DNA from 3 places in the Streptomyces sp. NBC_00090 genome. Region 2 is predicted to be linked to each of the others. Evidence: riboswitches for the same ligand, from Rfam matches in the RefSeq annotation. Region 2 holds a riboswitch; each other region holds the start of a gene.
The links. Region 2 has a riboswitch for thiamine pyrophosphate ahead of thiO (glycine oxidase ThiO). Riboswitches for the same ligand answer to the same signal wherever they lie in the genome.
Positions count from the first base shown of each region.

Region 1: it holds a riboswitch for thiamine pyrophosphate, as region 2 does, so the genes downstream of both, OG361_RS28585 (thiamine ABC transporter substrate binding subunit) here and thiO (glycine oxidase ThiO) in region 2, are expected to answer to the same signal.
Region 3: it holds a riboswitch for thiamine pyrophosphate, as region 2 does, so the genes downstream of both, thiC (phosphomethylpyrimidine synthase ThiC) here and thiO (glycine oxidase ThiO) in region 2, are expected to answer to the same signal.

Region 1 is NZ_CP108224.1:6,339,469-6,349,995, forward strand. Features, by position in the region: gene rpsB (30S ribosomal protein S2) at 1-40, shown strand, start outside; gene tsf (translation elongation factor Ts) at 143-979, shown strand; gene pyrH (UMP kinase) at 1,143-1,907, shown strand; gene frr (ribosome recycling factor) at 2,005-2,562, shown strand; gene OG361_RS28575 (phosphatidate cytidylyltransferase) at 2,562-3,665, shown strand; gene rlmN (23S rRNA (adenine(2503)-C(2))-methyltransferase RlmN) at 3,881-4,993, shown strand; TPP riboswitch at 5,023-5,150, shown strand; gene OG361_RS28585 (thiamine ABC transporter substrate binding subunit) at 5,255-6,334, shown strand; gene OG361_RS28590 (ABC transporter permease) at 6,391-8,004, shown strand; gene OG361_RS28595 (ABC transporter ATP-binding protein) at 8,004-9,029, shown strand; gene OG361_RS28600 (hypothetical protein) at 9,036-10,097, opposite strand; gene OG361_RS28605 (LOG family protein) at 10,187-10,527, opposite strand, start outside.
Region 2 is NZ_CP108224.1:2,476,611-2,487,137, forward strand. Features, by position in the region: gene OG361_RS10930 (DUF4126 domain-containing protein) at 1-511, shown strand, start outside; gene OG361_RS10935 (phytoene desaturase family protein) at 590-2,041, shown strand; gene OG361_RS10940 (hypothetical protein) at 2,100-2,957, opposite strand; gene metF (methylenetetrahydrofolate reductase [NAD(P)H]) at 3,012-3,929, opposite strand; gene thiE (thiamine phosphate synthase) at 4,073-4,726, opposite strand; gene OG361_RS10955 (Rv2175c family DNA-binding protein) at 4,829-5,194, opposite strand; gene OG361_RS10960 (NAD(P)/FAD-dependent oxidoreductase) at 5,238-6,428, opposite strand; TPP riboswitch at 6,562-6,675, shown strand; gene thiO (glycine oxidase ThiO) at 6,673-7,857, shown strand; gene thiS (sulfur carrier protein ThiS) at 7,854-8,054, shown strand; gene OG361_RS10975 (thiazole synthase) at 8,060-8,854, shown strand; gene pknB (Stk1 family PASTA domain-containing Ser/Thr kinase) at 8,953-10,527, shown strand, end outside.
Region 3 is NZ_CP108224.1:4,588,380-4,598,906, forward strand. Features, by position in the region: gene OG361_RS20455 (SsgA family sporulation/cell division regulator) at 1-92, shown strand, start outside; gene OG361_RS20460 (YibE/F family protein) at 269-1,648, opposite strand; TPP riboswitch at 1,721-1,855, shown strand; gene thiC (phosphomethylpyrimidine synthase ThiC) at 1,849-3,618, shown strand; gene OG361_RS20470 (hypothetical protein) at 3,684-4,406, opposite strand; gene OG361_RS20475 (metallophosphoesterase) at 4,566-5,960, opposite strand; gene OG361_RS20480 (LacI family DNA-binding transcriptional regulator) at 6,269-7,375, opposite strand; gene hisC (histidinol-phosphate transaminase) at 7,839-8,933, shown strand; partial or broken gene OG361_RS20490 (cyclophilin-like fold protein) at 9,003-9,405, opposite strand; gene OG361_RS20495 (cytochrome ubiquinol oxidase subunit I) at 9,610-10,527, shown strand, end outside.

The DNA of each region.
Region 1 (10,527 bases), 3.9 Mb from region 2:
CGTCGCCGAGGCTCCGGCCGCGGACGCCGAGCAGGCCTGACCCTTCAGGACCTTCGGGTGATGACGGCGGGGGCCCACGAAGCCCCCGCCGTCCACCCGTGGACCCGCCCGATCTTTCAGACTTCGAGAGAGAAACAGACTCATGGCGAACTACACCGCCGCTGACGTCAAGAAGCTCCGCGAGCTCACCGGCGCCGGCATGATGGACTGCAAGAAGGCCCTGGACGAGGCCGACGGCGATGTCGACAAGGCCGTAGAGGCCCTGCGCATCAAGGGCCAGAAGGGTGTCGCCAAGCGTGAGGGCCGCTCCGCCGAGAACGGCGCCGTGGTCTCCCTCATCGCCGACGACAACACCTCCGGTGTCCTCGTCGAGCTGAAGTGCGAGACGGACTTCGTCGCCAAGGGTGACAAGTTCCAGGCCGTCGCCGACCAGCTCGCCGCCCACGTCGCCGCCACCTCCCCGGCCGACCTCGCCGCGCTGCTCGCGTCCGAGATCGAGGCCGGCAAGACCGTGCAGGCGTTCGTCGACGAGGCCAACGCCAACCTCGGCGAGAAGATCGTCCTGGACCGCTTCGCGCAGTACGCCGACGGCTTCGTCTTCTCGTACATGCACCGCACGATGCCGGACCTCCCGCCGCAGATCGGTGTCCTCGTCGAGTTCGACAAGGCCGACGCCGCTGTTGCCAAGGGCATCGCCCAGCACATCGCCGCCTTCGCGCCGAAGTACCTCACCCGTGAGGACGTTCCGGCCGAGGTCGTCGAGACCGAGCGTCGCGTCGCCGAGGAGACCACCCGCGCCGAGGGCAAGCCCGAGGCCGCGCTCCCGAAGATCGTCGAGGGTCGCGTGAACGGCTTCTTCAAGGAGGCGACGCTGCTCGGTCAGCCGTACGCCCTTGACAACAAGAAGTCCGTCCAGCAGATCCTGGACGAGGCCGGTGTCACCCTGAAGCGCTTCACCCGCATCAAGGTCGGCATCTGAGTCCGTCCGCGAACGCGACGGACACCGGACCCCGGTAGGGTCTGAGGCAGTCGTCCGCCCCCGCGCAGGACGACCGCAGATCTGACGAGGAGGCCATTGCCGTACGGGATACCGCGAGGACCCAAGGCAATGGCCTCCTTCGTATGTGCACGAGGAGATCTCCATGAACCAGGGCGCCGTACAGGGCGACGACAACAACGGCAAAAAGGCCGGCCGCTACATGCTGAAGCTGTCCGGAGAAGCCTTCTCCGGCGGTACGGGCCTGGGCGTCGACCCCAACGTCGTGCACGCCATCGCGCGTGAGATCGCGGCGGTCGTACGCGACGGCGCGGAGATCGCGGTGGTGATCGGCGGCGGCAACTTCTTCCGTGGCGCCGAGCTCCAGCAGCGCGGCATGGACCGGGCCCGCTCCGACTACATGGGCATGCTCGGCACCGTGATGAACTGCCTCGCGCTCCAGGACTTCCTGGAGAAGGAGGGCATCGACTCCCGCGTCCAGACCGCCATCACCATGGGTCAGGTCGCCGAGCCGTACATCCCGCTGCGGGCCGTGCGGCACCTGGAGAAGGGCCGCGTGGTCATCTTCGGCGCGGGCATGGGCATGCCGTACTTCTCCACCGACACCACCGCTGCCCAGCGGGCCCTGGAGATCGACGCCGAGGCCCTGCTCATGGGCAAGAACGGCGTGGACGGGGTCTACGACTCCGACCCGAAGGCCAACCCCGGCGCGGTCAAGTTCGACGCGCTGGAGTACGGCGAGGTGCTCTCCCGCGACCTCAAGGTCGCCGACGCCACCGCCATCACCCTGTGCCGGGACAACAAGCTCCCGATCCTCGTCTTCGAACTGCTCACCGAGGGCAATATCGCTCGCGCGGTGAAGGGTGAGAAGATCGGCACGCTCGTGAGCGACCAGGGCACCCGGGCCTGACACCCGAACCGGGAACCGCCCCGCAAGGGGATGGACAGAGCCCTGCCGGTCGTACCCACCGTGCAGGACACAACGCGACGACACGCAGGAGCATGTGGTGATCGAAGAGACCCTCCTCGAGGCCGAGGAGAAGATGGAGAAGGCCGTCGTGGTCGCCAAGGAGGACTTCGCCGCGATCCGCACCGGCCGTGCGCACCCGGCGATGTTCAACAAGATCGTGGCGGACTACTACGGTGCCATCACCCCCATCAACCAGCTGGCGTCGTTCTCCGTTCCGGAGCCGCGCATGGCCGTGGTGACCCCGTTCGACAAGAGCGCGCTGCGCAACATCGAGCAGGCCATCCGCGACTCGGACCTCGGCGTCAACCCGAGCAACGACGGCAACATCATCCGGGTGGTGTTCCCCGAGCTGACCGAGGAGCGCCGCCGGGAGTACATCAAGGTGGCCAAGAGCAAGGCCGAGGACTCGAAGATCTCGATCCGCTCGGTGCGCCGCAAGGCCAAGGAGTCCATCGACAAGCTCGTCAAGGACGGCGAGGTCGGCGAGGACGAGGGCCGTCGCGCGGAGAAGGAGCTCGACGACACCACCGCGAAGTACGTCGCGCAGGTGGACGAGCTGCTCAAGCACAAGGAAGCCGAGCTGCTCGAGGTCTGATGAACGACTCTTCCTGGGGGGCCCCGGGCGGCATCGGCCGCAGGGGACCCGACCAGGGGCCTGCCCCGGCGGGTCCCGCATACGATAGGCATCAGGCGGCGCAGACTCGGCCCATGCCCATCGTGCCCGACGTTCCCGCCGGCGGATTCCAGGACGGTCACGGCCGGGGGGCCGCTCACCCGAGCGGTCCCCTGTTCCGTGACGAGACGCCGCACGAGCACCCGCAGGAGCCCATGTCCAGCCCCACCCCGCCTCCGCCGCCCGCGCCGACGGCGCCCCGGCAGAAGAAGAGCGCGGGGCGTGACCTGGGCGCGGCCATAGGGGTCGGAGTCGGCCTCGGCGCCGTCATCATCGCCTCGCTGTTCATCTGGAAGCCGGCGTTCGTCGGGGTGATAGCGGTCGCGGTGGTCGTGGGTCTGTGGGAGCTCACCTCCCGCCTCCAGGAGCGCAAGGCGATCAAGGCTCCGTTGGTGCCGCTCGCGGTCGGCGGTGCGGCGATGGTCGTCGCCGGCTACGTCCGGGGCGCCGAGGGTGCCTGGGTGGCGATGGCGCTGACGGCGCTCGCGGTGCTCGTCTGGCGGATGACGGAGCCCCCCGAGGGGTATCTGAAGGACGTCACGGCGGGTGTCTTCGCCGCGTTCTACGTGCCGTTCCTCGCGACGTTCGTGGCGATGCTGCTCACCGCGGACGACGGTCCGCAGCGGGTGCTGACGTTCCTGATCCTGACGGTGGTCAGCGACACCGGGGCGTACGCGGTCGGCTGGCGCTTCGGCAAGCACAAGCTGGCGCCGAGGATCAGCCCCGGCAAGACCCGCGAGGGTCTGGTCGGTGCGGTGGCCTTCGCGATGGGGGCGGGCGCGCTGTGCATGGAGTTCATGATCGACGACGGGGCCTGGTGGCAGGGCCTGATCCTCGGTCTGGCGGTGGCGGCGAGCGCGACGCTCGGTGACCTCGGCGAGTCGATGATCAAGCGTGATCTCGGCATCAAGGACATGGGCACGCTGCTCCCCGGACATGGCGGGATCATGGACCGGCTGGACTCGTTGCTGCCGACGGCGCCGGTGGTGTGGTTGTTGTTGGCGTTGTTCGTCGGCACCGGGTGATCGGGCGGTCGGTTTCGTCCGTCGGATCGGGTTGACGGACAGCGGGTACTCTGGAAGGGCTCGTGGCGTGCGCGCCGCGGGCCCTTCCGTCGTCCTCGCCGCCGCGGGGACGGTCCAGTGAGGTCTCCTGGCTTCGGCATCGGCTTCGTCATCGTCATGCCGCGCTCCCCCGTCGGGGATGTCAGACCTCGTGCCTTTTGAGGAGACACCCGATCGTGGCCCGTCCAGTGCCCGGAGAACTCACTTTCGTCGCCCCGCGCGGAGCCAAGAAGCCGCCGCTGCACCTGGCCGACCTGACGCCCGCCGAGCGGAAGGAGGCCGTCGCCGCGATCGGCGAGAAGCCGTTCCGCGCCAAGCAGCTGTCGACGCACTACTTCGCGCGGTACGCGCACGACCCGGCCGAGTGGACCGACATTCCTGCGGCCTCGCGGGAGAAGCTGGCCGGGGAGCTGCTGCCCGACCTGATGTCCGTGGTGCGGCACATCTCGTGCGACGACGACACGACCCGTAAGACCCTGTGGCGGCTGCACGACGGCACGCTCGTGGAGTCGGTGCTCATGCGCTACCCGGACCGGGTGACCATGTGCATCTCCTCGCAGGCCGGCTGCGGGATGAACTGCCCGTTCTGCGCGACCGGGCAGGCCGGTCTGGACCGGAACCTGTCGACCGCCGAGATCGTGCACCAGATCGTGGACGGGATGCGGGCCCTGCGGGACGGGGAGGTGCCCGGGGGACCGGCGCGGCTCTCCAACATCGTGTTCATGGGCATGGGCGAGCCGCTCGCCAACTACAAGCGGGTCGTCGGTGCGATCCGGCGGCTCACCGATCCCGAGCCGGACGGTCTGGGGCTCTCGCAGCGCGGGATCACCGTGTCCACGGTCGGTCTCGTGCCGGCGATGCTGCGCTTCGCCGACGAGGGCTTCAAGTGCCGTCTCGCGGTCTCGCTGCACGCCCCCGACGACGAGCTGCGCGACACCCTGGTGCCCGTGAACACGCGCTGGAAGGTGCGTGAGGTCCTGGACGCCGCCTGGGAGTACGCGGAGAAGTCGGGGCGCCGGGTCTCCATCGAGTACGCGCTGATCCGTGACATCAACGACCAGGCGTGGCGCGGTGACCTCCTGGGCCGGCTGCTCAAGGGGAAGCGGGTGCACGTCAACCTGATCCCGCTGAACCCGACGCCCGGGTCGAAGTGGACGGCGTCCCGCCCGGAGGACGAGAAGGCCTTCGTCGAGGCCATCGCCCGCCACGGGGTTCCGGTGACCGTGCGGGACACCCGAGGTCAGGAGATCGACGGTGCCTGTGGACAGCTGGCGGCCGCCGAGCGCTGACCTTGTACCCTGAGCTCGAACACATCTCCATATTCCGACAGGGGAGCGCCACAGCGCTGAGAGTGCGGTGACGTGCTTTTCGAACAAGCACAGCGACCGCAGACCCTCTGAACCTTGCCCAGGTCATTCTGGGTAGGAAGTTCGGTCGTAACTCGAGCTGTTGCGCCCTGCCCACCTTCGGGTGGGCGGGGCCGCGTCTCTTCCTGGTCATACCCAGGAGGAATCTCAGTGAGCACCACCATTTCGGCGAGCACGAAGAGAATGGCCGCCGCCGCGCTCGTCGCGGCGCTGGGCGTCACCACCCTCGCCGCCTGCGGCACGGAGGACGTCCGCGACGCCGCGGGCAAGACCGGCGCGCCCGCGCCGAAGACCGTCACCCTCGTGAGCCACGACTCGTTCAACGCCTCCAAGGAGGTGCTGGCGGAGTTCACGAAGCAGACCGGTTTCACGGTCAAGGTCCTCAAGAGCGGGGACGCGGGCGAGGCCGTCAACAAGGAGATCCTGACCAAGGGCTCCCCGCAGGGTGACGTCTTCTTCGGCGTCGACAACACCCTGCTCTCGCGCGCCCTCGACAACGGGATCTTCGTCCCGTACGAGGCGAAGGGCGTGGACCGGATCCCGGCCGCGTACCGGCTGGACGCGGAGCACCGGGTCACCCCGGTCGACTCCGGCGACATCTGCGTCAACTACGACAAGAAGTACTTCGCGGACAAGAAGCTGGCGCCGCCGCAGACCTTCGACGACCTGGCGGAGCCGGCGTACAAGGACCTCCTCGTCGTCGAGAACCCGGAGCGGTCCTCCCCGGGCCTCGGCTTCCTCCTCGGTACGGCCGCGAAGTACGGCGACGAGGGCTGGCAGGACTACTGGAAGAAGCTGAAGGCCAACGGCGTGAAGACCGTCGACAGCTGGGAGCTCGCCTACAACCAGGAGTTCTCCGGCTCGGCCGGCGGCAAGCAGGCCAAGGGCGACCGTCCGCTGGTCGTGTCGTACGCCTCCAGCCCCCCGGTCGAGGTGCTGTACGGCGAGCCGCAGCCGAAGGTGGCTCCCACCGGGGTCTCCACCGGCACCTGCTTCCGGCAGATCGAGTTCGCGGGTCTGCTGAACGGGGCGAAGAACCCCGAGGGCGGCAAGGCGCTGATCGACTTCCTGATCTCGAAGAAGTTCCAGGACGACATGCCGCTCCAGATGTTCGTCAACCCGGTCGCGAAGGACGCGACGCTGCCGGAGCTCTTCACGAAGCACGGTGTCGTGATCGAGAAGCCGGAGACCATGGCGCCCGCGAAGATCGCGGAGAAGCGTGACGCATGGATCCAGCAGTGGTCGTCGCTCGTCCTGAAGTGACACGCGGCCTCACCGTGAAGCACGGCCTCCGGGGGAGCGCGGCGCGGCTGGGCCTCATGGCCCTGCCCGTCGCGTTCTTCGGGGTCTTCTTCGCCTGGCCCGTCGCGTCGATCGTCGACCGGGGGCTGCGGCCCGACGGCGTCTGGCGGTTCGGCCGGATCGGCGAGACGCTGAGCCGGCCGGACATCCTCGACGTGCTCGGTTTCACCGTGTGGCAGGCGGCCGCCTCCACCGGTCTCACCCTGCTCGTGGCGCTGCCGGGCGCGTATGTCTTCGCGCGCTTCGACTTTCCCGGCAAGAGCGTGCTGCGGGCCGTGGTCACGGTGCCGTTCGTGCTGCCGACCGTGCTCGTCGGGACGGCCTTCCTGGCGCTCGTGGGGCGGGGCGGTCTGACGGACGAGCTGTGGGGGCTGCGGCTCGACACCAGCGTGTGGGCGATCCTCCTCGCGCACGTCTTCTTCAACTACGCGGTCGTCGTGCGGACCGTCGGCGGCCTCTGGTCGCAGCTCGACCCGCGCCAGGAGGAGGCCGCCCGGGTCCTGGGCGCCTCGCGCTGGACGGCCTGGCGGACGGTGACCCTGCCGGCGCTCGTGCCCGCCGTGTCGGCGGCCGCCCTGATGGTCTTCCTCTTCACCTTCACCTCCTTCGGCGTCGTACAGATCCTCGGCGGGGACGCGTACTCGACCCTGGAGGCCGAGATCTACCGGCAGACGGCCCGGCTGCTCGATCTGCCGACGGCCGCCGTCCTCACGCTCGTCCAGTTCGTCGCCGTCGGGGCGATCCTGGCCGTGCACGCGCGGACGGTGCGACGGCGGGAGACCGCGCTGCGGCTCGTGCCGCCGGAGCGGACCGCGCGCCGGCCGCGCGGCGCCGGGCAGTGGGCGCTGCTCGCGGGCGTCCTCCTCTCGGTGGCCCTGCTGATCCTGCTGCCGCTCGGCGTGCTCGTGGAGCGCTCCTTCGCGGGGCCGCAGGGGTACGGGCTCGGCTACTACCGGGCGCTCGGCTCGCTCGACGAGTCCGGGACCTTCCTGGTGCCGCCGCTGGAGGCGATCGGGAACTCGCTGCGGTACGCGGTGGCGGCCACCGCCATCGCGGTGCTGATCGGCGGGCTCGCGGCGGCCGCGCTCACTCGGCGGGCCGGGCGGCTCGTGCGGGGCTTCGACGCGCTGCTCATGCTGCCGCTCGGGGTCTCGGCCGTCACCGTCGGCTTCGGGTTCCTCATCACGCTCGACGAGCCGCCGTTCGATCTGCGGGCCAGCTGGATCCTCGTACCGCTCGCGCAGGCCCTGGTCGGCGTCCCCTTCGTCGTACGGACGATGCTGCCGGTGCTGCGGGCGGTGGACGAGCGGCTGCGGGAGGCGGCGGCCGTGCTCGGTGCCTCGCCGTGGCGGGCCTGGCGGGAGGTGGACCTGCCGCTGGTGCGGCGGGCGCTCCTGATCGCCGCCGGGTTCGCCTTCGCCGTCTCGCTCGGCGAGTTCGGCGCGACCGTCTTCATCGCCCGGCCGGACAGCCCGACGCTGCCGGTGGCGGTGGCCCGGCTGCTCGGCCGGCCGGGTGAGCTCAACTACGGGCAGGCGATGGCCCTCTCGACGATTCTGATGGTGGTGTGCGCGGTGTCCCTGCTGCTGCTCGAACGGCTGCGCACCGACCGGACCTCCGGGGAGTTCTGATGCTGAGGCTGGACGGGGCGACCGTGCGGTTCGGGGAGCGGGCCGCGCTCGACGCCGTGGACCTGGAGGTCGCCGAGCACGAGATCGTGTGTGTGCTCGGGCCCAGTGGCAGCGGCAAGTCCACGCTGCTGCGGGTCGTCGCGGGGCTCCAGGCGCTCGACGGCGGCCGGGTGCTGCTCGGCGGCGCCGACCAGGCGGGGGTGCCGGTACACCGGCGGGGTGTGGGCCTGATGTTCCAGGACCATCAGCTGTTCCCGCAGCGGGACGTCGGCGGAAACGTGGCCTTCGGTCCGCGGATGCGGGGTGCGGGGAAGGCCGAGCGGGCGGAGCGGGTGCGGGAGCTCCTCGACCTCGTCGGGCTGCCGGGTGCGGAGCGGCGCTCCGTGGCCGCGCTCTCCGGCGGCGAGCAGCAGCGGGTGGCGCTGGCCAGGGCGCTGGCGCCGCGGCCCCGGCTGCTCATGCTGGACGAACCCCTCGGGCAGCTCGACCGGGGGCTGCGGGAGCGGCTCGTCGTCGAGCTGCGGCAGCTCTTCGGAAGGCTCGGGACGACGGTCCTCGCCGTCACCCACGACCAGGGCGAGGCCTTCGTGCTCGCCGACCGGGTCGTGGTGATGCGCGACGGGCGGATCGCCCAGTCGGGGGCGCCGCTCGATGTGTGGCGGCGGCCGGCCTCGGAGTTCGTGGCCCGTTTCCTCGGCTTCGACAACGTGGTGGCGGGGCGGGTCGCCGGGACGGTCGCGGAGACCGTGTGGGGGAAGGTCCCGGTGCCGGAGGGCTCGCCGCAGGGGGAGCGGCGGCTTCTCGTGCGTCCCGGCGGGGTGCGCGTCACCGCCGTGGCGGAGGGGGCGTCGGCGGCCTGGACCGTGGATTCGCGGACCTTCCGGGGCGACCGCGTGGCGGTACGGCTCCGTCCGGCGGACGGGCCGTCGCTGGAGGCGGAGTTCCCGCTGCGGGAGGCGCCGGAGGTGGGCGCCGGGGTGGACGTGGGGTTCGCGGTGGAGGACGTCGTGGTGCTGGGCGACTGACCCGGGTCAGGGCCTGGCGCGCCCGTCGTGGAGCGCGCGCAGCCAGGGCTGCCGGACGGCGGGCAGGCGCGCGAGCGTGGCGCGGAACACCTGCTGGTCCGGCTGGAACATTCCCCACGGGTGGTCGGGCGGCGGGTAGTCGTAGTCGTCGCGGAGGACACCGTCCGGGAGCGTGCCCGACGCCGGAAGCGGTGACGTCTCGCGGGGGAGTGCGAGGTGGGCCCACACGTCGGGGGCCAGTGGTACGACCGCCGTGGCATCGGACGGCGGTCGCCAGGGCTCGCCCGTGCGCGGATGTCGGGGTACGAGGGCGATGTCGGGGGCCGGGGCGGCCGTGCCGGAGGCGGGCAGCCCGGGACCGGCCAGGGCCACGGACTTCGCGACGGGCCCCCGGGGCAGCAGCGCGGCCGCCGCGCGGCCGAACAGATCGGTGACGGGGCCGTCGGGGAGTGTCACCGGCCCGCCTTCCGAGGCCACCAGGAGATGGGCGAGGGCTGTGCCGACCGCCGCCGTCCACCGGGGATCCCAGCCACCGTCCGGGGTGACGGGGGACGTGCCGTGACGCTTCGGCGCTACGCTCTCCCAGCCGGCCGGCGGGGGAGTGGCCTCTCCGGTGGGCACCCGGCGCACGGCGTCCGGTTCGAGCCACACCGCCTGCCAGAGCGAGCAGTCGTCGATGCGGGTCGCGACGGGGAGGCCGCACCGCTCGCACGCCAGATTGGGGCCGTCCCGGCCGTCCGGGCCGAAGCAGTCGCCGGCGCACTTCTCGGGGATCAGGACGGTGCCACGCGTGTCGCCCGGTGCGACGACGATCCTGCCCGGCGCCCCGAAGGAGACCGAGTACACCGGAGCGAAGACGCCTCGGGCCGCGGCCTCGGCCTCCCCGATCTCCTCCCACGTCCGCCACGGAGGCCCGGACGGCGCCGGATCGACGGCGTACGTCCCGGGCTCCATCAGTGGCGGGAGCATCAGGTGCCAGACCGACTGGTGAGCGTGGGCGGGGAGCGCGACGGGGGACAACGGCGCGGTCAGCGCGGTGCCGCACCCTCTGCACACGAACTCGTCCACGTACTCTCCCCCGGCCGCCGTACCTGCGGATTCTCTCCGCGTGGCGTATCGGCGGCCAACGGGTTTTCGCCCGGACCGGGTCGTGCTCCTCATGCCTTCGCCAGCCGCTCCAGGGTCGCCGGGGCCTCGCCGATCGAGTCCACCAGGGCGATGCGGGTCGCCATCGGGCGGTCGGCGGCGAGGGATTCCAGGAGGGGCCAGGCCGGGAGCCGTTCGGCCCAGTGGGCGCGGTCGACCAGGACCATCGGGGTGGGGGCGCCCAGGGAGCCGTAGTAGTTCGGGGTGGCGTTGGCGAAGATCTCCTGGACCGTGCCCGCCGCGCCCGGCAGGAAGACGATGCCCGCCGTGGAGCGGGCGAGCAGGCCGTCCATGGGGGTCCCCCCTGCTCGAGCGGAGCCGAGAGCTTGGGGGAGGAGGGCGTTGGCGAAGT
Region 2 (10,527 bases):
CGTCGTCGCGGGCGTGCTGTTCCTGTGCGAGGCGGTGGCGGACAAGATCCCGTACGTCGACTCGGCCTGGGACTCCGTCCACACCGTGATCAGGCCGATCGCGGGGGCCGTGGTCGGCGCCCTGCTGGCCGGGCAGAACGGTTCGCTGCCCGAGCTGGCGGCCGGTGCGGTCGGCGGCTCGACGGCCCTCCTCAGCCACTTCGTCAAGGCCGGGACGAGGATGGCGGTCAACACCTCGCCGGAGCCGTTCTCCAACGTCGCGCTCAGCCTGGCGGAGGACCTCGGGGTGGCCGCGATCGTCACCTTCGCGATCTTCAACCCGGTGGCGGCCGCGACCATCGCGGCCGTCCTGCTCGCCCTCGGCCTGGCGATACTGTTCGTCCTCGCCCAGCAGATCCGCCGCTTCCTGCGCCGCCGGTCCCAGCGCCGTGAGGAGAGACACCTCATGGACGCCGCCGCGGGGAGACGTGCGCGGACGCAGCCCCCACCGGACGAGTCCGACCACTTCTGAGCCGCCTCCGGCCGCCCTTCCGAGGCCACTGCCCACCGACCTCCGGCGGTGTCCGACCCGCCGGATAGGGTCGCTGACATGGCACGGATTGTGGTGATCGGCGCGGGACTCGGCGCCATGGCGGCGGCGGCCCGACTGGCCGTGGCGGGCCACCGGGTGACGGTGTACGAGCGGACGGGGACGTACGGCGGGGCGGTCGGCCGTTTCGCGCGCGAGGGCTTCGCCTTCGACACCGGCCCCGGACTGCTGCATCTGCCCGCCGTCTACCGGGACCTGTTCGTGAAGACCGGCAAGGAGCCCCTGGAGGAGTGCGTCGCGCTCGCCCAGGTCGATCCGGCGAGCCGTCACGTCTTCGCCGACGGCACGCGCGTCGACCTGCCGAACGCCTCCCGGGCCGGCACGGTCGCCGCCCTGGACGCGGCGCTCGGCGCGGGCGCGGGCGAGCGCTGGGGCGACTTCCTGGTGCGGGCCCGCGAGGCCTGGGACCGGACCCGGCGCCCGCTCCTGGAGGAGCCGCAGCCGGCCGACCCGGCCCCGCTGGCCAGGGAGCCCTACCCGGCACTCAAGGCGGGCCTGTTGCGGCGCCCGACGACGACGCTCGCCCAGGTGGGTGCGCGGGAGCTGCGCGACCCCCGGCTCGCCGCGCTGCTCGACGCGTACGCGTGGTCGTACGGCTTCGACCCGGCGACCGCTCCCGCCTCCGCCGTCGTCCTGCCGTACATGGAGCAGACCTTCGGCAGCTGGTACGTGTCCGGGGGCATCCGGGCGCTGGCCGACGCGGTCTTCGAGCGGTGCCGGAAGCGGCGCGTGGAGTTCGTGTTCGACACGCCGGTCGAGGGCGTCCCGGAGAAGGACGGCCGGGCGGTCGGCGTCCGGCTGGCCGGGGGCGAGACGGTCGAGGCCGACCACGTGGTCTCCGGGGCACCGGTGCCCGCGCTCTACGAGGAGCACGTCGTCGAGGGGGGCCACGGCGACGACCGGCCGCACCATCAGACGAACCGGACGGGCCGGGTGACGGTCTGTCTGGCCCTGCGCGGAGCCCGGGAGGCGGAAGCGGTCCACCGTACGGTCGTGCACGCGGCCGGCGAGCGGCCGACCGTGACGGTGCTTCGGCCGGACGACCCGGCGCTGCGGCCCGACGCGGAGCACGAGTCGGTGACGGTCACGGCGACCGTCCGCACCTCTCCGGAGCTGGACCGGGACTGGGGCCGGGACGGGGAGGCCTTCGCCGACCGGATGGTCGAGGCGGCCGCCCAGGCGGTGCCGGGGCTGCGCGAGCGGCTGCTGTGGCGGCACGTCCGCACCCCGGAGGACGTACGGCGGGACACCGGGTCGGCCGAGGTGCCGGGCCCCGCGCTCGCCGGCGCCCGCGGCCTGCTCCTTCCGGCCGCCAACCGCTCCCCGCTGCCGGGGCTCTGGTTCGCGGGTGGCTGGTCCCACCCCGGCGGCGGGCTCGCCCACGCGGGCATGTCGGGCGCGTTGGTGGCGGGCCTCATCGTGGAGGGCGCGGACTTCCGCGGCTCGCAGTAGGCCCGCCGGGGCGCTGGGACGTCTCGGCGCCCCGGCGGGCCGGGGCCGCCGGGGCCGCTCAGTAGCGGTACTGCTGCTGCTCGTCCGGGTGCTGCTCGTAGCCGTACGGGCTCTGCGCCTGCGGGGGCTGCTGCGGGGGCGGCGGCGGCTGCTCGGTGTCGCGCTGCTGCGGGACCCAGACGCCGCCGGGCGGGGTGTCGTAGGTGTACGAGGGGGCGTAGGGGTCGCCGTAGTACGAGGTGTACTGCTGGCCGTCCGTGCCCGGGCCGATGTACGGGTCGGAGTAGGCGGCGTACTGCTGCTGCCCGGCGGCCGTGCCGTAGTCGTAGGCCGGCTGCTGCTGGTCGTACGCCGGGGCGTAGGGGTCGTAGGCGGGCTGCTGCTCGTACCCCGTGCCGTACCCCGCGCCCTGACCCGCGTCCTGGTGGCCGGTGCCGAGGTGGCCGGCGTCGTAGATCCCGTACTGGCCGGTGTCGTCGGGCATCGGCTGGGGCTCGTAGACCGCGGTGGTCTCGGCGGCGGTGGCGGAGTCGTCGTGGCCGTGCCCGTGGCCGTCCGCCCTGCCGTACGCGTCGACGGCCTCGTACGAGACCTCGGTGACCTCGAGGGTGGGCCCCGCCTGGGCCTGCCCGCCGGCCCTGCGGCGACGGCTCGCGCCCGGATTGCCCCCGATCGCCCAGCCGGTGGAGAAGCCGCGGCGGAAGGAGAGCGTCACATAGGTCTGGCCGACGGCGAAGCCGACCGCGCCGACGATGATGACCACGACCGAGGGCAGCAGGACGCCCAGGACGACGCCGAGGAAGCCGCTGAAGGCGAGCAGACGCCAGCGCAGCCGCGCCTTGTACTGGAGGAGCACCTCCCCCAGCAGCCACAACGCGACCACGCCGAATGCGATGTAGAGGACCGTCCACCCCATGCCCCGCCGCCCCTCTCCACGGTCACCGCCGCGGGTCGGGGCGGGTACGACCGGTCACGACTGCTGGTGCAGTCCGAGATTCTCGTAGATCTCGAGCGTCGCGGTGGAGCTGTTCAGCGTGATGAAGTGCAGTCCGGGGACACCCTCGGAGAGCAGACGCGCGCAGAACTCCGTCGCGAACTCGATACCGATGGAGCGTACAGCGGCCGGATCGTCCTTGACCGCGAGGATGCGGTCTTTCACATCCGCGGGGAAGGCGGCGTTGCTCAGCTGGGGCAGCCGGTCGAGGGTCTTCACGTTCACCACGGGCATGACCTCGGGGATGATCGGGGTCTCGCAGCCGGCCTTCGCGACGCTGTCGCGCAGCCGCAGGTAGTTCTCCGGGTCGAAGAACATCTGGGTGATCGCGTAGTCGGCGCCCGCGCGGCACTTGTCCACGAAGTGCCGGATGTCGCTGTCCCAGTCGGTGGAGCGGGGGTGCATCTCCGGGAAGGCGGCGACGCCGACACAGAAGTCGCCCGACTCCTTGATCAGCCGGACCAGGTCGGCGGCGTACAGGACGCCCTCCGGGTGCTCGATCCACTCCCCCAGCGGGTCGCCGGCCGGGTCGCCGCGCAGCGCGAGCATGTTGCGGATGCCCGCGTCCGCGTACTGGCCGAGGACGTTGCGCAGTTCGGCGACGGAGTGGTCGACGGCCGTGAGGTGCGCGACGGGGGTGAGCGTGGTGTCGGAGGCGATCTTCTGGGTGGCCTTGACGGTGCCGCCGCGGGTGGAGCCGCCGGCACCGTAGGTCACGGAGACGAAGCTGGGGCCGACCGCCTCGACGCGGCGCATCGCGTTCCAGAGGACCTGCTCGCCCTTCTCGGTCCGGGGCGCATAGAACTCGAAGGAGTACGACGTGCCGCCGGAGGCGAGGATCTCGCGCACCGTGCGTGCTCGGTCCGATCGGACGGAAGCGGTACCTAGGGCCATACCGGCAGGTTAGACGGGGTCCGGGGAGCACTGTGAACGGCGTCCGCCTGATGGACACCTTTTCGGACAGATCGCGGCGCCGTCCCGCGCGGGAGGCCGCCCCTACGAGTCGTGAGAAACCGGATACGAACGGCTACGGGCCGCTACGAGCCGGCTCGCTCCCGGACGCGCTTGGCGAGGGAGGCGGTCGCGGCGGCCGGGTCCTCGGCCTCGGTGATCGCCCGGACGACGACGATCCGGCGGGCGCCCGCGTCCAGGACCTCGTCGAGGTTGGTCTCGTCGATGCCGCCGATGGCGAACCAGGGGCGGTTTTGGGCCAGACCGGCCGTGTACCGCACGAGGTCGAGCCCCGGCGCGTACCGCCCGGGCTTGGTGGGGGTGGGCCAGCAGGGCCCGGTGCAGAAGTAGTCCACGCCCGGTTCGGCGGCGGCCGCGGCCGCCTCGGTCTCGGCGTGGCAGGAGCGGCCGATCAGCACCTCGCCGCCGAGGATCGCGCGGGCGGCGGGCACGGGCAGGTCGCCCTGGCCGAGGTGGAGCACGTCGGAGCCGATGGCGTGGGCGACGTCGGCCCGGTCGTTCACCGCGAGGAGCTTGCCGTGCCGGCGGGCGGCGTCGGCGAAGACGGCGAGGTGCTCCAGCTCCTCACCGGCCTCCATGCCCTTGTCGCGGAGCTGCACGATGTCCACGCCGGAGGAGAGCACGGCGTCGAGGAAGGCGGGCAGGTCGCCCTGGCGCTTCCGGGCGTCGGTGCACAGGTAGAGCCGGGCGTCGGCGAGCCGCTCACGAGGTGTGGGCATGGGTGGGTTCCCCCCGTCGGTGAAGCCGGTGCCGCGGGGGCCGGCCCGTGAGGGACCGGCCACCGCGACACCCGCTGGTGGTGTCTTCGGTACGTGCGGCCGTCAGAGGGCGAGCGCCTGGGCGCGGCGCTTCACCTCCGTGCCGCGATTCTCGTTGAGGGCCTGCGCGGGCGTGCCCGGCAGACTCTCGTCCGGAGTGAAGAGCCACTCCAGCATCTCCTCGTCGGTGAAGCCGTCGTCCCGTAGGACGGTCAGGAGCCCGACGAGGCCCTTGACGATCGCGTCGCCCTGGATGAAGGCGGCGGGGATCTGCAGGGCGTTGTTCTCTCCACGGCGCACGGCGAGGAGCTGACCTTCCTTGATCAGCTGCCGCACGCGCGTCACCTCGACATCGAGCATCTCCGCGATGTCGGGCACGTAGAGCCAGGCGGGGACGAGCGCATCGATCTTTACGTCAATCTCGGTCACGGGACAAGCCTGCCATCCCGGACCGACAGCCGGTACTCGGGCCCTACCGGACTGCCGCCTTCAGGGGGACGGACGGGTCGGCGGCGCGCTCCGGGTCGACGGGGGTGGCCGTCTCGATCAGCTTGCGGCCCTGCGCCAGATCGCGGGGGCGGCCGACGGCGAGCAGGGCCACCGGCACCCCGGCGCGCAGCCAGAGCACGGACCAGGCCTCCTCCGCCGGGTCGCCGCGCCACAGGAGCTCGTCGGCGTCCGCGTGGTGTCCCGCGTACTGGACGAAACGGCCGAACTGCTCGGACCAGAAGTAGGGCACCGGGTCGTACGGCCCGGAGTCGGTGCCGGTGATCGCCGCGGCGACCGTGCGCGGACCCTGGAGCGCGTTGTCCCAGTGGTGGACGAGGAGTCGTTCGCCGTAGCGGGCGGAGGGGAAGGAGGCGCAGTCTCCGACGGCGTACACGTCGGGCAGGGAGGTGCGCAGCCGGTCGTCGGCGGTGACGGCGCCGCTCGGGTCGAGGGCGATGCCGGAGCCGGCGAGCCAGCCGGTGGCGGGGCGGGCGCCGATGCCGACGACGACGGCTTCGGCGGGCAGTTCGCGGCCGTCGGCGAGGACGACCCGGCCGGGGGCGCCGGGCTCACCGGGCGCTCCGGGCTCGACGGTGCGCACGCGCGCGTGGGTGAGGAGTTCGGCGCCGTTCGCCCCGTACCACTCGGCCATGGGGGCGGTGACCTCGGCGGGCAGGGCCCCGGCGAGGGGGCGGTCGGCCGCCTCGACGACGGTGACGGCGCAGCCCGCCTCGCGCGCGGCGGTGACGAACTCGGCGCCGATCCAGCCGGCGCCGACGACCACGAGGGTGTGGCGGCGCTCCAGGACGGGGCCGAGGCGCACGGCGTCGTCGAGGGTGCGGAGCAGATGGACCCCGGGGACGCCCTCGGCGCCGGGCAGGGTGATCGGGTGGGCCCCGGTGGCGACGACCAGGACGTCGTACGGGACGGGCCCGGACTCGGTGTCGATCTCGTGGTCGGCGGCGCGCAGTCCGGTGACGTCGAGGCCGAGGCGGAGCTCGACGTCGAGGGCCTCGAAGTCGACGTCGAAGGCGGAGTCCTCGGCCTTGCCGAGGAGGATCGCCTTGGAGAGCGGAGGCCGGTCGTAGGGCTGGTGGGGCTCGGCCCCGATGAGGGTCACGGGGCCGGTGAAGCCCTGTTCGCGCAGGGCCACGGCGGTCTGCACACCCGCCATCCCGGCACCGACGATCACGACATGCTGCTGGGGCTGCTTCTGCTCGCTCACCCGACCACCTTACGCATCTGACGAACCGTCAGGAAGGGTGGGGTCTGTGGCCCGCCGGAGGCGGAAGCTAGTGTGGCGGGCGTAAAGCACTCGCGGGAGCCCGGACGCACCGGGCTGAGAGGGAGGCTGGGACGGCCTCCGACCGTACGAACCTGATCCGGGTCATGCCGGCGAAGGGAGGGGCTGGACGCCCATGCGTTCTTCCGATGTCCTCGTGGTCGGGGGCGGCATCATCGGCCTGGTCACGGCCTGGCGGGCCGCGCAGCGCGGGCTGCGCACCGCCGTGGCCGACCCGGATCCGGGCGGCGGGGCCGCGCGGGTCGCGGCCGGGATGCTCGCCGCCGTCACCGAACTCCACTACGGCGAGGAGACCCTGCTCGGTCTCAACCTCGCCTCCGCCCGCCGCTATCCCGACTTCGTCGCCGAGCTCGCGGAGGCCACCGGCGGCGCCGCGGCCGGCTCCGGCCACGACGTCGGCTACCGCGCCTGCGGCACCCTCGCCGTCGCCCTCGACGCCGACGACCGCGCCCACCTGCGCGAGCTGCACGCCCTCCAGACCCGCTGCGGCCTCACCTCGGAGTGGCTGAGCGGACGCGAGTGCCGCCGCCTCGAACCGATGCTCGCCCCCGGCGTGCGCGGCGGGCTGCGCGTGGACGGCGACCACCAGGTCGACCCGCGCCGGCTGGCCGCCGCGCTCCTCCTCGCCTGCGAACGGGCCGGGGTGGTCTTCCACCGCGTCCTCGCGGAGCGCCTGACGGTGGCAGGGGACCGGGCCCGCGGAGTCGTCCTCGCCGGCGGCGAGGAGCTGACGGCCGACCAGGTCGTCCTCGCCGCCGGCAGCCTCAGCGGACGCCTCGCGGGCGTGCCGGAGGAGGTGCTGCCGCCGGTGCGCCCCGTGAAGGGCCAGGTCCTGCGGCTGCGGGTGCCCGCCGCGTACGCCCCCTTCCTCTCCCGGACCGTCCGGGCCGTCGTCCGCGGCAGCCACGTCTACCTGGTGCCGCGGGAGAACGGCGAGCTCGTCGTCGGCGCCACCAGCGAGGAGCTGGGCTGGGACACGACGGTGACGGCGGGCGGGGTGTACGAGCTGCTGCGCGACGCCCACGAGCTCGTCCCCGGGATCACCGAGCTGCCGCTCACCGAGACCCGGGCCGGACTGCGCCCCGCGTCGCCGGACAACGCACCACTGCTCGGGCCGACCGCCCTGCCCGGCCTGCACCTGGCCACCGGCCACTACCGCAACGGGGTGCTGCTCACCCCCGTCACCGGCGACGTCATGGCGGAGGTGCTCACCACGGGCACCCTCCCCGACGAGGCGCGCCCCTTCACCCCCCGGCGTTTCTCCCCCACTCCTCCCGTACGTCAGGAGCAGCCCGCATGAACGTGTCCGTGAACGGAGAACCGCGCGTGCTCTCCGGCCCCCTCTCCCTCGACGCCCTCGTCGCCACGCTGACCACGGCCCGCTCCGGCGTCGCCGCCGCCCTCAACGAGACCGTCGTCCCGCGCGGCGAGTGGGCGGCGACGCCGCTCGGCGAGGGCGACCGGGTGGAGATCCTCACCGCGGTGCAGGGGGGCTGAGCGCGATGTCCGACGACGTGTTCACCCTCGGGGGTACGGAGTTCTCCTCGCGCCTGATCATGGGCACCGGCGGGGCGCCCAGCCTCGACGTCCTGGAGCGCTCGCTGATCGCCAGCGGCACCGAGCTGACCACCGTCGCGATGCGGCGGCTCGACCCGACCGTCCAGGGCTCGGTCCTCTCCGTCCTGGAGCGGCTCGGCATCCGCGTCCTGCCCAACACGGCGGGCTGTTTCACGGCGGGCGAGGCGGTCCTGACCGCCCGGCTCGCGCGGGAGGCGCTCGGCACCGACTGGATCAAGCTGGAGGTCGTCGCCGACGAGCGGACCCTCCTGCCCGACGGGGTGGAGCTCCTCGACGCGGCGGAGACCCTGGTCGACGAGGGCTTCACCGTCCTGCCCTACACGAACGACGACCCGGTCCTCGCGCGGAAGCTGGAGGACGTGGGGTGCGCGGCGATCATGCCGCTCGGCTCCCCGATCGGGTCGGGTCTCGGGATCCGCAACCCGCACAACTTCCAGCTGATCGTGGAGCGGGCGGGGGTGCCGGTGATCCTGGACGCGGGGGCCGGCACGGCCTCGGACGCGGCGCTCGCGATGGAGCTGGGGTGCGCGGCGGTGATGCTGGCCTCGGCGGTGACGCGGGCGCAGGAGCCGGTCCTGATGGCCTCGGCGATGCGGCACGCGGTGGAGGCGGGCCGGCTCGCGCACCGGGCGGGCCGCATCCCCCGCCGCCACTTCGCGGAGGCCTCCTCCCCCGTGGAGGGCCGCCCGCACCTGGACCCCGAGCGCCCGGCGTTCTGACGCGCGCGCCCCGGCCGGCTGCGGCGCTCGTCACAGCTGCGCTGCAGTAGCGGGGCATCCGCGTGGGGCGCGTGTCCACGGCTCGTAGACTCGACGCCGTGGACACGACCCTTCAGGACCCCCTCGTCGGGCGGCTGCTCGACGGCCGCTACCGCGTCGACGCGCGCATCGCCGTCGGCGGGATGGCCACGGTCTACCGAGCTGTCGACACCCGCCTCGACCGCGTCCTCGCGCTCAAGGTGATGCACCCCGCCCTCGCGACGGACGCCGCCTTCGTCGAGCGTTTCATCCGCGAGGCGAAGTCCGTCGCCCGGCTCGCCCACCCGAACGTGGTCGGCGTCTTCGACCAGGGCGCCGAGGGCGCGTACGTCTACCTGGCGATGGAGTACGTCGCCGGCTGCACCCTCCGCGACGTCCTGCGCGAGCGCGGCGCCCTCGCGCCCCGCGCCGCGCTCGACATCCTGGAGCCCGTCCTCGCCGCGCTCGGCGCCGCGCACCGGGCCGGGTTCGTGCACCGCGACATGAAGCCGGAGAACGTCCTGATAGGGGACGACGGCCGGGTCAAGGTGGCCGATTTCGGTCTGGTCCGGGCCGTGGGCTCCGCGACCGCCACCACCGGCTCGGTCCTCGGCACTGTCTCGTACCTGGCGCCGGAGCAGATCGAGCACGGCACCGCCGACACCCGCGCCGACGTGTACGCGTGCGGTGTCGTCCTGTACGAGATGCTGACCGGCGCCAAGCCCCACGCGGGCGACACCCCCGCCCAGGTGCTCTACCAGCACCTGCACACCGACGTGCCCGCCCCGTCCGCCACCGTCCCCGGGCTCGCCCTGGAGCTGGACGACCTGGTCGCCGCCGCCACGGCCCGCAACCCCGAGGTCCGCCCGCACGACGCCGTCGCGCTGCTCGCCCTGCTCAGGGAGGCCCGCGCCGCGCTCGGCGACGAGCAGCTGGACGCCGTGCCCCCGCAGGCCAGGTCCGAGGCCCGGGACACCGCCGACGACCGGACCAGCGTGATCGCCCGCGCCGTACCGGCCGAGGCCGACGTCCAGCAGGCCCAACATGCCGAGCAGGTCCAGCCGGTCGAGCACACGAACCGGCTGCCCGAACCGGAGGCTCCCGGGGCCCGCCGCCTGCGGCCTCCCCGCGGCCCCCTGCTGATCGTCCTCGGCGTCCTGCTGGCGCTCGGCCTCGGCTCCGGGGTCTGGTACATCAATTCCGGCCAGTTCACCCGCGTCCCGGCCGTCCTCGGCCAGACCGAGGCCACCGCGACGAAGCGGATCACCGACGCCGGCCTGGAGGTCGGCACGACGAAGCGCGCCTTCAGCGACGTGTACGAGCGCGGCACGGTCATGGCCGTCGACCCTGCGCCCGGCGAGCGCGTCCGGGGCAACGCCACGGTCACCCTCACCCTCTCCCGGGGCCCCGAGAAGGTGAAGGTGCCCAACCTCAGGAACAAGCCGCTCCCGGAGGCCAAGCGGCTCCTGAAGAAGGAGGGGCTGGCGCCCGGGGTGATCACCACCGAGTTCAGCGACTCCGTCGCGCAGGGCGCCGTGATCGGCTCCGACCCGGAGCCCGGCACCGAGCGCAGCCCCGACTCGGCCGTCGCCCTCGTGGTCAGCAAGGGCTCCCCGATCGACGTCCCCGACGTCACCGGCGAGACCGTCGCCGAC
Region 3 (10,527 bases), 2.1 Mb from region 2:
TTCCGCTTGGTCAGGAACGGACACTCGGTGACTTCGAGGACAACCTGGAGGCGGCACTCGGCCGGATTCTGGCAGAGGAGAACGCCGGCTGACCTCAGTCGGCAGGGCGACCGGAGCTACACCGAGCACGAGCACGGGCACGACTGCGAGTACGGGCACGGGCACGAGTACGAGTACGGGCCCGGGCATGACTACGAGCACGCATACGGGTGCGGGGTGCGGGTGCGGTACGAACCCGCCCTCACCCGGACCCTGTGCCGGGAGCCACTCACTTCGCGCGACGGCGCCGACCACCCCGTGTCGCCGCCCGCGGCTTCATGTCGCCGGTGTCGGGCTCCGGCCGGTCGGCGGAGACCACCAGCGCCGCGAGGGCCGTCGTGACCGGTACGGCGGCGACCAGGCCGATCGAACCGACCAGCGTTCGGACGATCTCCATGGCGACCAGCTCGCTGTTGGCCACCGTGCCCATGCTGCTCCGCGCGATGGAGAAGAGCAGCAGCAGCGGCAGTGCGGCACCCGCGTAGGCGAGGACCAGCGTGTTCACGACCGAGGCGATGTGGTCGCGGCCGATACGGATCCCGGCCCGGTACAGCGCGCGCGGCCCCATGCGCGGGTCGGCCTGGTGCAGTTCCCAGACCGCGGAGGTCTGGGTGACGGTCACGTCGTCGAGCACGCCGAGCGAACCGATGATGATGCCCGCGAGCAGCAGCCCGGACATGTCGATCTCCGGGTACAGGCCGTGGATCAGGCCGGTGTTGTCGTCGGTGTTGCCGCTGAGCGAGGCCCACTCGATGAAGAGCGAACCGAGCAGACCGATCAGCAGCAGCGAGATCACCGTGCCGAGGACCGCGACCGAGGTGCGGGCCGAGAGCCCGTGGCACATGTAGAGCGCGATCAGCATGATCGCACTCGACCCGACCACCGCCACGACCAGCGGGTTCGAGCCCGCCAGGATCGCCGGCAGGATGAAGAGCGTCAGCACCAGGAAGCTCACGGCGAGCGCGATGAGCGCCATCACGCCCCGCATCCGGCCGACGGCCACGACCACGAGGGCGAAGATCCCGGCGAGCACCGCCATCGGGACCTTCCGGTTCACGTCCGTCACCGAGTACTGCAGGTCGCGCGGGGCGTCGGGGGCGTACGCCACCACCACGCCCTGCCCCTCGTCCAGTTGGCGCGGCGCGTCGGGCTGCACGATCTCGATGAACGTACGCCCCTTCTCCGGGCCACTGGTGACCTCGATCGTCGCCTTCTCGCACTGCCCCTGCTGGGCGTTGACCGCCTCGCGGCCCTCCGGCGTGGAGGTGTCGCCGGTCGGCGGGACCTGGCCGGCGTTCACGTCCTTGCAGTCGACCTGCTCGACGGAGACGACCTTGCCCTGCTCGGTCTGCCGGTCGAAGCCGACGCCGGTGCGCTCGTGCGCCGGGGTGCCGCCTGGCCACAGGACCACGAGCCCGACCACGACGGCGGTGGCGAAGGGGATCAGGATCGCGGCGATGACCCTGCGCAGATGCCGGGAGACGGGGGCCGCGGGGCCGTGGCTGTGGCTGTGCCCGTGCCCGTGGGAGGGACCGGAATCGTGCCCGTGCCCGTGGTCGGGACCGGGGACGTGGCCGTGCGGCTCGGGGGGCTGCTGGGGGGAAGTCACCGACCGATCATCGCAAGAACGGTGGGGGGCCCACTGTTCAGCACGCCAGGGATGACGCTAGCGTGGTGACACCTTTGCACACGCGGGAGCTCGGAGCACCGGGCTGAGAGGGCGCTGATCACCGTACGCACGTACGGGAAGAGGCTGCGCCGACCGCCGAACCTGTTACCGGGTAATGCCGGCGTAGGGAGATCGGTCTCATGACCATTCAGGATGCACGCACGCCTGCCTCCGACCAGGAAGGCCGCACGCCGGGCTGGCACAAGGGGTACGTCGAGGGCTCGCGCCCCGACCTCCTGGTGCCGGTCCGACAGGTGCACCTCACCAACGGCAAGGACGTGACGCTGTACGACACGTCCGGTCCGTACACCGACCCCACCATCGACACCGACGTACGGCGTGGCCTGGCGCCGCTGCGCGAGAACTGGATCATCTCGCGCGGCGACACCGAGGAGTACGCGGGCCGTCCCGTCCGCCCCGAGGACGACGGCATCAAGCACACCTCGCCCCGCGGCGGTGGGCTGAAGAACCTCGACGCCGTCTTCCCGGGTCGCCCGCGCCTGCCGCGCCGCGGCCGCGACGGCCAGGCGGTGACGCAGCTCGCGTACGCCCGCCGCGGGGAGATCACCCCGGAGATGGAGTACGTCGCGATCCGCGAGAACGTCTCCCCCGAGGTCGTACGCGAGGAGATCGCCGCGGGCCGCGCCGTGCTCCCGGCGAACGTGAACCACCCGGAGATCGAGCCGATGATCATCGGCAAGCGGTTCCTGGTGAAGGTCAACGCCAACATCGGCAACTCCGCCGTCACCTCCTCCATCGAGGAGGAGGTGGAGAAGATGACCTGGGCGACCAAGTGGGGCGCCGACACGGTCATGGACCTGTCCACCGGCCGCAACATCCACACCACCCGCGAGTGGGTGCTGCGCAACTCCCCCGTCCCGATCGGCACCGTGCCGCTCTACCAGGCCCTGGAGAAGGTCGACGGCCGGGCCGAGGACCTGACCTGGGAGATCTACAAGGACACGGTCATCGAGCAGGCCGAGCAGGGCGTCGACTACATGACGGTCCACGCCGGCGTGCTCCTGCCGTACGTGCCGCTCACCGCGCGCCGCAAGACCGGCATCGTCTCGCGCGGCGGCTCGATCATGGCCGCCTGGTGCCTCGCGCACCACAAGGAGAACTTCCTCTACACGAACTTCGAGGAGCTCTGCGAGATCCTCGCGGCGTACGACGTCACGTACTCGCTCGGCGACGGTCTGCGCCCCGGCTCGATCGCGGACGCCAACGACGAGGCGCAGTTCGCGGAGCTGCGCACGCTCGGCGAGCTGAACACGATCGCCAAGCGCCACAACGTGCAGACGATGATCGAGGGCCCGGGCCACGTCCCGATGCACAAGATCAAGGAGAACATCGACCTCCAGCAGGAGATCTGCGAGGAGGCGCCGTTCTACACCCTCGGCCCGCTGACGACGGACGTGGCGCCCGCCTACGACCACATCACCTCCGGCATCGGCGCGGCGATGATCGCCTGGTGGGGCACGGCGATGCTCTGCTACGTCACGCCCAAGGAGCACCTGGGCCTGCCCAACAAGGACGACGTGAAGACGGGCGTCATCACGTACAAGATCGCGGCGCACGCGGCGGACCTCGCCAAGGGGCACCCGGGCGCCCAGGAGTGGGACGACGCGCTCTCGGACGCGCGGTTCGAGTTCCGCTGGGAGGACCAGTTCAACCTGGCGCTCGACCCGGTCACGGCGCGGGAGTTCCACGACGAGACGCTGCCGGCGGAGCCCGCCAAGACCGCGCACTTCTGTTCGATGTGCGGTCCGAAGTTCTGCTCGATGAAGATCTCCCAGGACATCCGGCGTGAGCACGGCGGAACGCAGGAGGAGATCGAGGCCGGTATGGCGGAGAAGTCGAAGGAGTTCGCGGCGAGCGGGAGCCGTGTCTACCTGCCGCTGGCGGAGTGACCTCGGCAGCCACTGAACCGGTAACGGCCCGCGACCCACGGGGGAGTCGCGGGCCGTTGCCGTTGTCAGGGGCCGGGCGGATCCGTGGGGCCGGACTGCGGCACGGCCTGGGGTCCGGACTGCGGTCCGATCGTTGGTGCGCCGGGTGGTGTGCTCGGTGGTGTGATGGCGGCGAGTGCGTCGCGGAGGAACGGGAGGACGCCGCGTTCGAGCAGGGCGCGGCGCCAGGCCTCCCGGGCGCGGGACAGTTCGTCGTCCGGCTCGGTCGTGGGCGCATAAGCCGAGACCGTCGCGGTCGGGCTGTTGCGCAGGGCCGTCCGGAGGAGACCGGCGGCCGCGCAGAGCAGGCCGGCGGCGGCGACCGCACCGAAGACCAGACCGGCCGTCAGCAGCGTCGCGCCGAACGCCACGGTGGGCGCCATGGCGTGCAGCACCGCGCCGACCAGTACGAAGATGAAGGCGGCCGCCCCCGCGAGGACGGGCACCATCACGGTGACGATCGCGACGATCCCCGCGCCGGAGCCGTCCTGCGGGGCGGGGACGCGGGTGGCGACGGCGATACGGCTCTGCTCGCGGACCTTCACGAAGTGGTCGTACTCGCTCGACGCCGCTGAGGTGATCAGCGCTGTCGCGTTCAGGGCCATGGAGCGCAGTTGCGCGACCGTGAGCCGTGTCCCGGCTCCGGCGAGATCAGGACGTGCGTGGGCGGTGCTCAGTGCGTCGTCGAGGACCCGCTCGTACTCGGCGCGGTCCTCGGTCAGCAGGTACGGAGCCACGTTCATGTGCATCCCCCGATGCTCCGCAGGCCCGGATCAACCGTGGAGAACGGCTGGTCGGGCGGAAACGGAGGAGAGCCTGCTACGGATGGTCCGATGGTATTGCGGTGACGCCACGACCTGACAGGGTGTTTCCGGAAATCGCCTTCCCCGGATGCGCAGGGTTATGCGTCAGCCGTTCAGGGGGAGTTGGACGACCAGCAACTTTCCGGCCATCGTCACGCCGCCGTCCATGGCGATCGCGAGCCCGTCCGCGTACACATGGGGTCCGTCGACGATCGGGCCACCGTTGCCCTCGCTCTCCTCCGTGCCGACCTGGCCGAGGAGGTACGGGATGGGGCTGTGGCCGTGCACGATCCGGTGCCCGCCGTAGGTGGAGAGGAGCTCCTGGACGGCCTGCGGACCGCCCTCGTCGCGGAAGGCGAAGCGCTTGGTGAACTTCCGGAACACGTCCCAGACCTCGTCGGCGTCGCTCCGGTTGAGGATCTCGTGGACCGTGTCGTTGACGTCCTCGATCGTCTCGCCGTATTCGAGGTACGCGGTGGTGTCGGAGTGCAGGAGGAGGTGGTCGTCCTCCAGGACCACGGCGTCGAGCCGGGACATCCACTGGAGGTGGACGTCCTGCAGCCGGTCCATGTCGTGCTTCTGGCCGCCGTTGAGCAGCCAGGCGGCCTGGAAGGTGGCCGTGCCCGCGCCCGAGTTGACCGGGGTGTCGCCGAAGCGCTTGGCGCCGATGAGCAGCAGCTCGTGGTTGCCCATGAGGGCCTTGCAGTAGCCGCCGGCGGCGGCGGCCTCGGCGGAGAGGCGCATGACGAGGTCGATGACGCCGATGCCGTCGGGACCGCGATCGGTGAAGTCGCCGAGGAACCACAGCCGGGCGTTGCCCGCGGCCCAGCCGCCGTTCTCGTCGACGAGGCCCTGGGCGCGCAGGGCGGCGACGAGCTCGTCGAGGTACCCGTGGACGTCGCCGACGACGTAGAGGGGCCCCGGTCCTTCGCCGGTCGCGGCGGCGGGCTCGGCCGCGGTGGAGGCGGCGGTGACCTGGACCTGGAGGGTGTCGCCGCGGTTGATGACGGGGAGGTCGCGCTCGGTCGGGGTGTAGCCCTCCGGGAGCCGGCCCTCGGGGAAGGCGCTGCCGGGGTGGCCGGTGGCGACGGAGACGATGGAGGAACCGGCCGTACCGGGGTACGCGGGGGCGACGCGGCGGCCCAGGAGCAGGGTCGGGTCGGCGGGTACGGGCGCGGGGGCGGGTGCGCCGACGACGGGGAGAGCCCCGCTCGGTGCCGTCTCGACGGCCTGCGCGGGTGCGGTGGTCGGCATGGGCGGGGCCACCAGGGCCTCGACCGGCACGGTTTCGACCGGCGACGGTGCGACGGGCACGGTTTCGACCGGCGACGGTGCGACGGGGGGAAGGTGCTCGGCGGCCGACGGGGGCGTCGGCGACGGCTCCGTGGACGACGGTTCGGTGGCATGGCCCTGTACGGGCACGCGGGCGTACGGCGGTACTCGGAAGTCACGCAATGTCGCCGTGCGCGCCACGGGCTCCTGCCCGGCCCCCTGAGTCATGGACCCCTCCACCACCGTCGCGATGCCCTGCACATCGCGGACCGGCCTGGTCGGGGTGGTCCGCGGTGTCGTCCGCCCATCATAGGAATGAGCGTCCTCCTGTGTGACGCACCAGGGGTGGTGAATCCGGGTCCACTCCGGGTTCACCGGTTGTTTCGCCCGAATTGAGAAGGTCCAGTCCAGGGTTGGGCCCGTGTGGTGCTCGGTTTCGCCGCCTCCGCCCACGGGCAGGGGCGAAGGCGGCGAGGGGCGGCGAGCCCTCGGTCGGTCCTCGGCGGGTCCTCGGCAGGTCCTTTGTCGGACCTCTCTCAGTCCTTCGCGGGTGAGCGCGGCGGGCTGACCGTGGTGCGCGGCGAGCGCCGCTGGGAGGAGGTGCGGACGATGAGTTCGGTCGGTATCACCTGCTCGACCGGACCGTCGGTGTCGATCCCCTCGATGGCGTCGATGAGGAGCTGGACGACGGCCGTGCCGATCCTGCGTGGCTTGAGGGAGAGCGTCGTGATGGGCGGTTCGGTGGTGGCGTAGACGGTGGACTCGCTGCAGCAGACCAGCAGCAGGTCCTCCGGTACGCGCAGCCCGTAGCGGCGCGCGGCCGCGAGCAGATCGGTTCCGTTGGGGTCGAAGAGGCCGTACACGGCGTCGGGTCGGTCCGGGCGGGCGAGCAGCCGGTCGGCCGCGACGGCGCCCGCGCACGGATCGTGCGCCGGATAGGCCTCGTAGACGGGATCCTGGCCCACCCGCTCGCACCAGTTGAGGTACGCGGTGGTGGACAGGCGGGTGTACGTGTCGGTGGTGGTTCCGGTGAGGAGGCCGATGCGGCGGGCGCCGGCGTCGGCGAGGTGGTCGAGCAGATCGAGGACGGCGGCTTCGTGGTCGTTGTCGACCCAGGCGGTGACCGGAAGGGTGCCGGCGGGGCGTCCGTCGGAGACGACGGGGAGGCCCTGCCGGACCAGTTCGGTGACGACCGGGTCGTGGTCGGAGGGGTCGATGACGACGGTGCCGTCGAGGGCGACGTTCGACCAGACGTCATGGCGGGAGGTTGCGGGGAGGATGACCAGGGCGTAGCCCCGGGCGAGTGCGGCCGATGTGGCGGCTCTGGCCATCTCCGCGAAGTAGGCGAATTCGGTAAAGGTGAAAGGTTCATCCCCGTACGTGGTCACGGTCAGGCCGATGAGTCCCGACTTACCCGTACGGAGCGTGCGGGCCGCCGCGGATGGGCGGTAGCCCAGCCGGTCGGCGACCTCGCGGACGTGGCGGCGGGTGGCGTCCGGGAGTCGGCCCTTGCCGTTGAGCGCGTCGGAGACAGTCGTGATGGAGACCCCGGCGGCGGCGGCCACGTCCCGGATGCCTGCCCGGCCCTGCCGGCTTCCCCGGGTCTGTGCCCGGCTCACCTGGTGCTTCCCTGCTGCTGTCATGGCGAGCCGATAGTAGGGCGATGAGGGGTGGTCGGGACGGCCGCATATGCAGGCATTGACAGGCACGTTTCTGCATGATCGAAAACGCCCAATGGGCAAGGAATCCAAGGTAGTTGCAGGTTCTGCCATGCGACCTGTGGTTGTCGAACCGCATAGGCCTGGCGAGGGTGCGAGGTCTCGAAGAGGTCTCAACTCACCTCTACGGGGGATGCGCGCCACGGCGCCCGCCACCGGCGCGCGCCACCCAGCCCCGCGCTCCCCCTCCCCAGGGCCTTTCTCGCGGCCCTCCTCATGCCCTTTCTCATGATCTTCCTCATGACCTGCCGCGCGGCCTTCCCCACGGGACGGATCGGGGCGGTGTCCACAGCGTGTCCCTCCTGTTGTCCACAGGCCATTCGCAGCGGAGGCGAATCCTCATAAGGTGAGGAGTATTGGCGGTACGTACGGTCGAGGAGGCCACACTGTGAGCGAGACCAGCGGGACGAGCACCAGCAGCCCCAAGCTGCGCGCCGAGCTGGACGGCGTCCCCACCTACAAGCCGGGCAAGCCGGCCGCGGCGGGCGGACCCGTGGCCTTCAAGCTGTCCTCCAACGAGAACCCCTACCCGCCGCTGCCCGGGGTCATGGAGAGCACGCTGGCGGCCGCCGCGAACTTCAACCGCTACCCGGACATGGCCTGCACCGGCCTGACGCAGGAGCTCGCCGACCGCTTCGGCGTGCCCGTCTCGCACGTGGCGACGGGCACCGGCTCGGTGGGGGTGGCGCAGTCCCTGCTCCAGTCCACCTCGGGCCCGGGCGACGAGGTGATCTACGCCTGGCGCTCCTTCGAGGCGTACCCGATCATCACGCAGATCAGCGGTGCCACCTCGGTGCAGGTGCCGCTCACCGACGGCGAGGTGCACGACCTCGACGCGATGGCCGACGCGATCACCGACCGGACCCGGCTGATCTTCGTCTGCAACCCCAACAACCCCACGGGCACCGCGGTCCGCAGGGCCGAGCTGGAGCGCTTCCTCGACCGGGTGCCCTCCGACGTCCTGGTCGTGATCGACGAGGCGTACCGGGAGTTCGTCCGCGACGCCGATATCCCCGACGGCATCGAGCTCTACCGCGACCGGCCGAACGTCGCCGTGCTCCGTACCTTCTCGAAGGCGTACGGCCTGGCGGGGCTGCGGGTCGGCTTTGCGGTGGCGCACGAGCCGGTGGCGGCGGCGCTGCGCAAGACGGCGGTCCCGTTCGGGGTGAGCCAGCTGGCGCAGGACGCGGCGGTGGCCTCGCTGCGGTCCGAGGACGAACTGCTCGGGCGGGTCGGCTCGCTGGTGGCCGAGCGCGAGCGGGTCCGTGCGGGGCTCGTGGCCCAGGGCTGGACCGTGCCGGACACCCAGGCGAACTTCGTCTGGCTGCGGCTCGGTGAGCGGACGCTGGACTTCGCGGCGGAGTGCGAGCGGCACGGCGTGATGGTGCGGCCGTTCGCGGGCGAGGGCGTGCGCGTCACGATCGGTGAGACCGAGGCGAACGACCTGTTCCTGAAGGCGGCGGAGGGCTTCCGCCAGGGCTAGGGCGTGTCCGGCGGATCAGGGTCGGATAGGCCCTGGTCCACCGGGTGGGTCGGCCGGCGACCGGGTCGGTCAGTCGACGAGCTCCACGCGGATCGGGTCGCCGTCCCTGACGGTGGCCAGGATCCGGGGGTCGCCGTCCAGTGCGCCCAGGAGGTTGCAGGGGCTCGCGAGCCGGCACTCGTCACCCCGGGAGAACGGGGTCGGGCCGTAGGGGAGGGCTTGGGGTCTCCCCAGCGAAGCGAGGGGAAGCGTCGCCGTCCGTCCAGAAGGCCACCGTGCCCGGGTCCACGACCTGGCGGGCGCCGTCCTCGACGGGGACGGAGACCGGTGTGTCGAAGTAGACCTCCTCGCCCCAGGTCCGGGCGGTGGAGGAGATCGGGAGAACCCCCGCGAGCGCCGTGCTCGTGGGGGTTTCCTCAAGGGTGGCCGTGGTGTGTCCGGCCGGCCAGGAGATGAGTATCCGAAGGGCCATGCCCCGGATTCAACAATATGTTGAAGATCCCGGGAAGGGGTGACCCTCGGCGGGGGGACCCCGACTGACGGTACGGATTTCGTATGAGCCATAATGCTTGTGAATGTGAACGCGTTCACAAGCGTGTCCCGGTTCATCCCTTAATTGGTGGGATTAACGGGGCAAACTGCCGATGTGACCACGGCGATGTAAGGAGAAAACGACGTGGACCTCGCTCTTGCGCCAGAGACCCTGGCGCGCTGGCAGTTCGGCATCACCACCGTCTACCACTTTCTCTTCGTCCCGCTGACGATCTCCCTCGCCGCGCTCACTGCCGGTCTCCAGACCGCCTGGGTACGGACCGAGAAGGAGAAGTACCTCAGGGCGACGAAGTTCTGGGGCAAGCTCTTCCTCATCAACATCGCCATGGGCGTCGTCACCGGCATCGTGCAGGAGTTCCAGTTCGGCATGAACTGGTCCGACTACTCCCGGTTCGTCGGCGACATCTTCGGTGCCCCGCTCGCCTTCGAAGCGCTCATCGCCTTCTTCTTCGAGTCCACGTTCATCGGCCTGTGGATCTTCGGCTGGGACAAGCTGCCGAAGCGGATCCACCTCGCCTGCATGTGGATGGTGTCGATCGGCACCATCCTCTCCGCCTACTTCATCCTCGCGGCGAACTCCTGGATGCAGCACCCCGTCGGGTACCGCATCAACGAGGAGCGCGGCCGGGCGGAGCTCACCGACTTCTGGCAGGTGCTCACCCAGAACACCGCCCTCACCCAGTTCTTCCACACCATGACGGCGGCCTTCCTGGTAGGCGGCGCGTTCATGGTCGGCATCTCCGCGTTCCACCTGGCGCGCAAGAAGCACATCCCGATCATGCGGACCTCGTTGCGGCTCGGCCTGATCACGCTGATCATCGCCGGCCTCGGCACCGCCATCAGCGGTGACCTGCTCGGCAAGGTCATGTTCAAGCAGCAGCCCATGAAGATGGCCGCCGCCGAGGCGCTCTGGGACGGCGAGGCGCCGGCTCCCTTCTCGATCTTCGCCTACGGCGATGTCGACAAGGGCCACAACAGTGTCGCCATAGAGATCCCGGGACTGCTGTCCTTCCTCGCGAACGACGACTTCAGCTCGTACGTC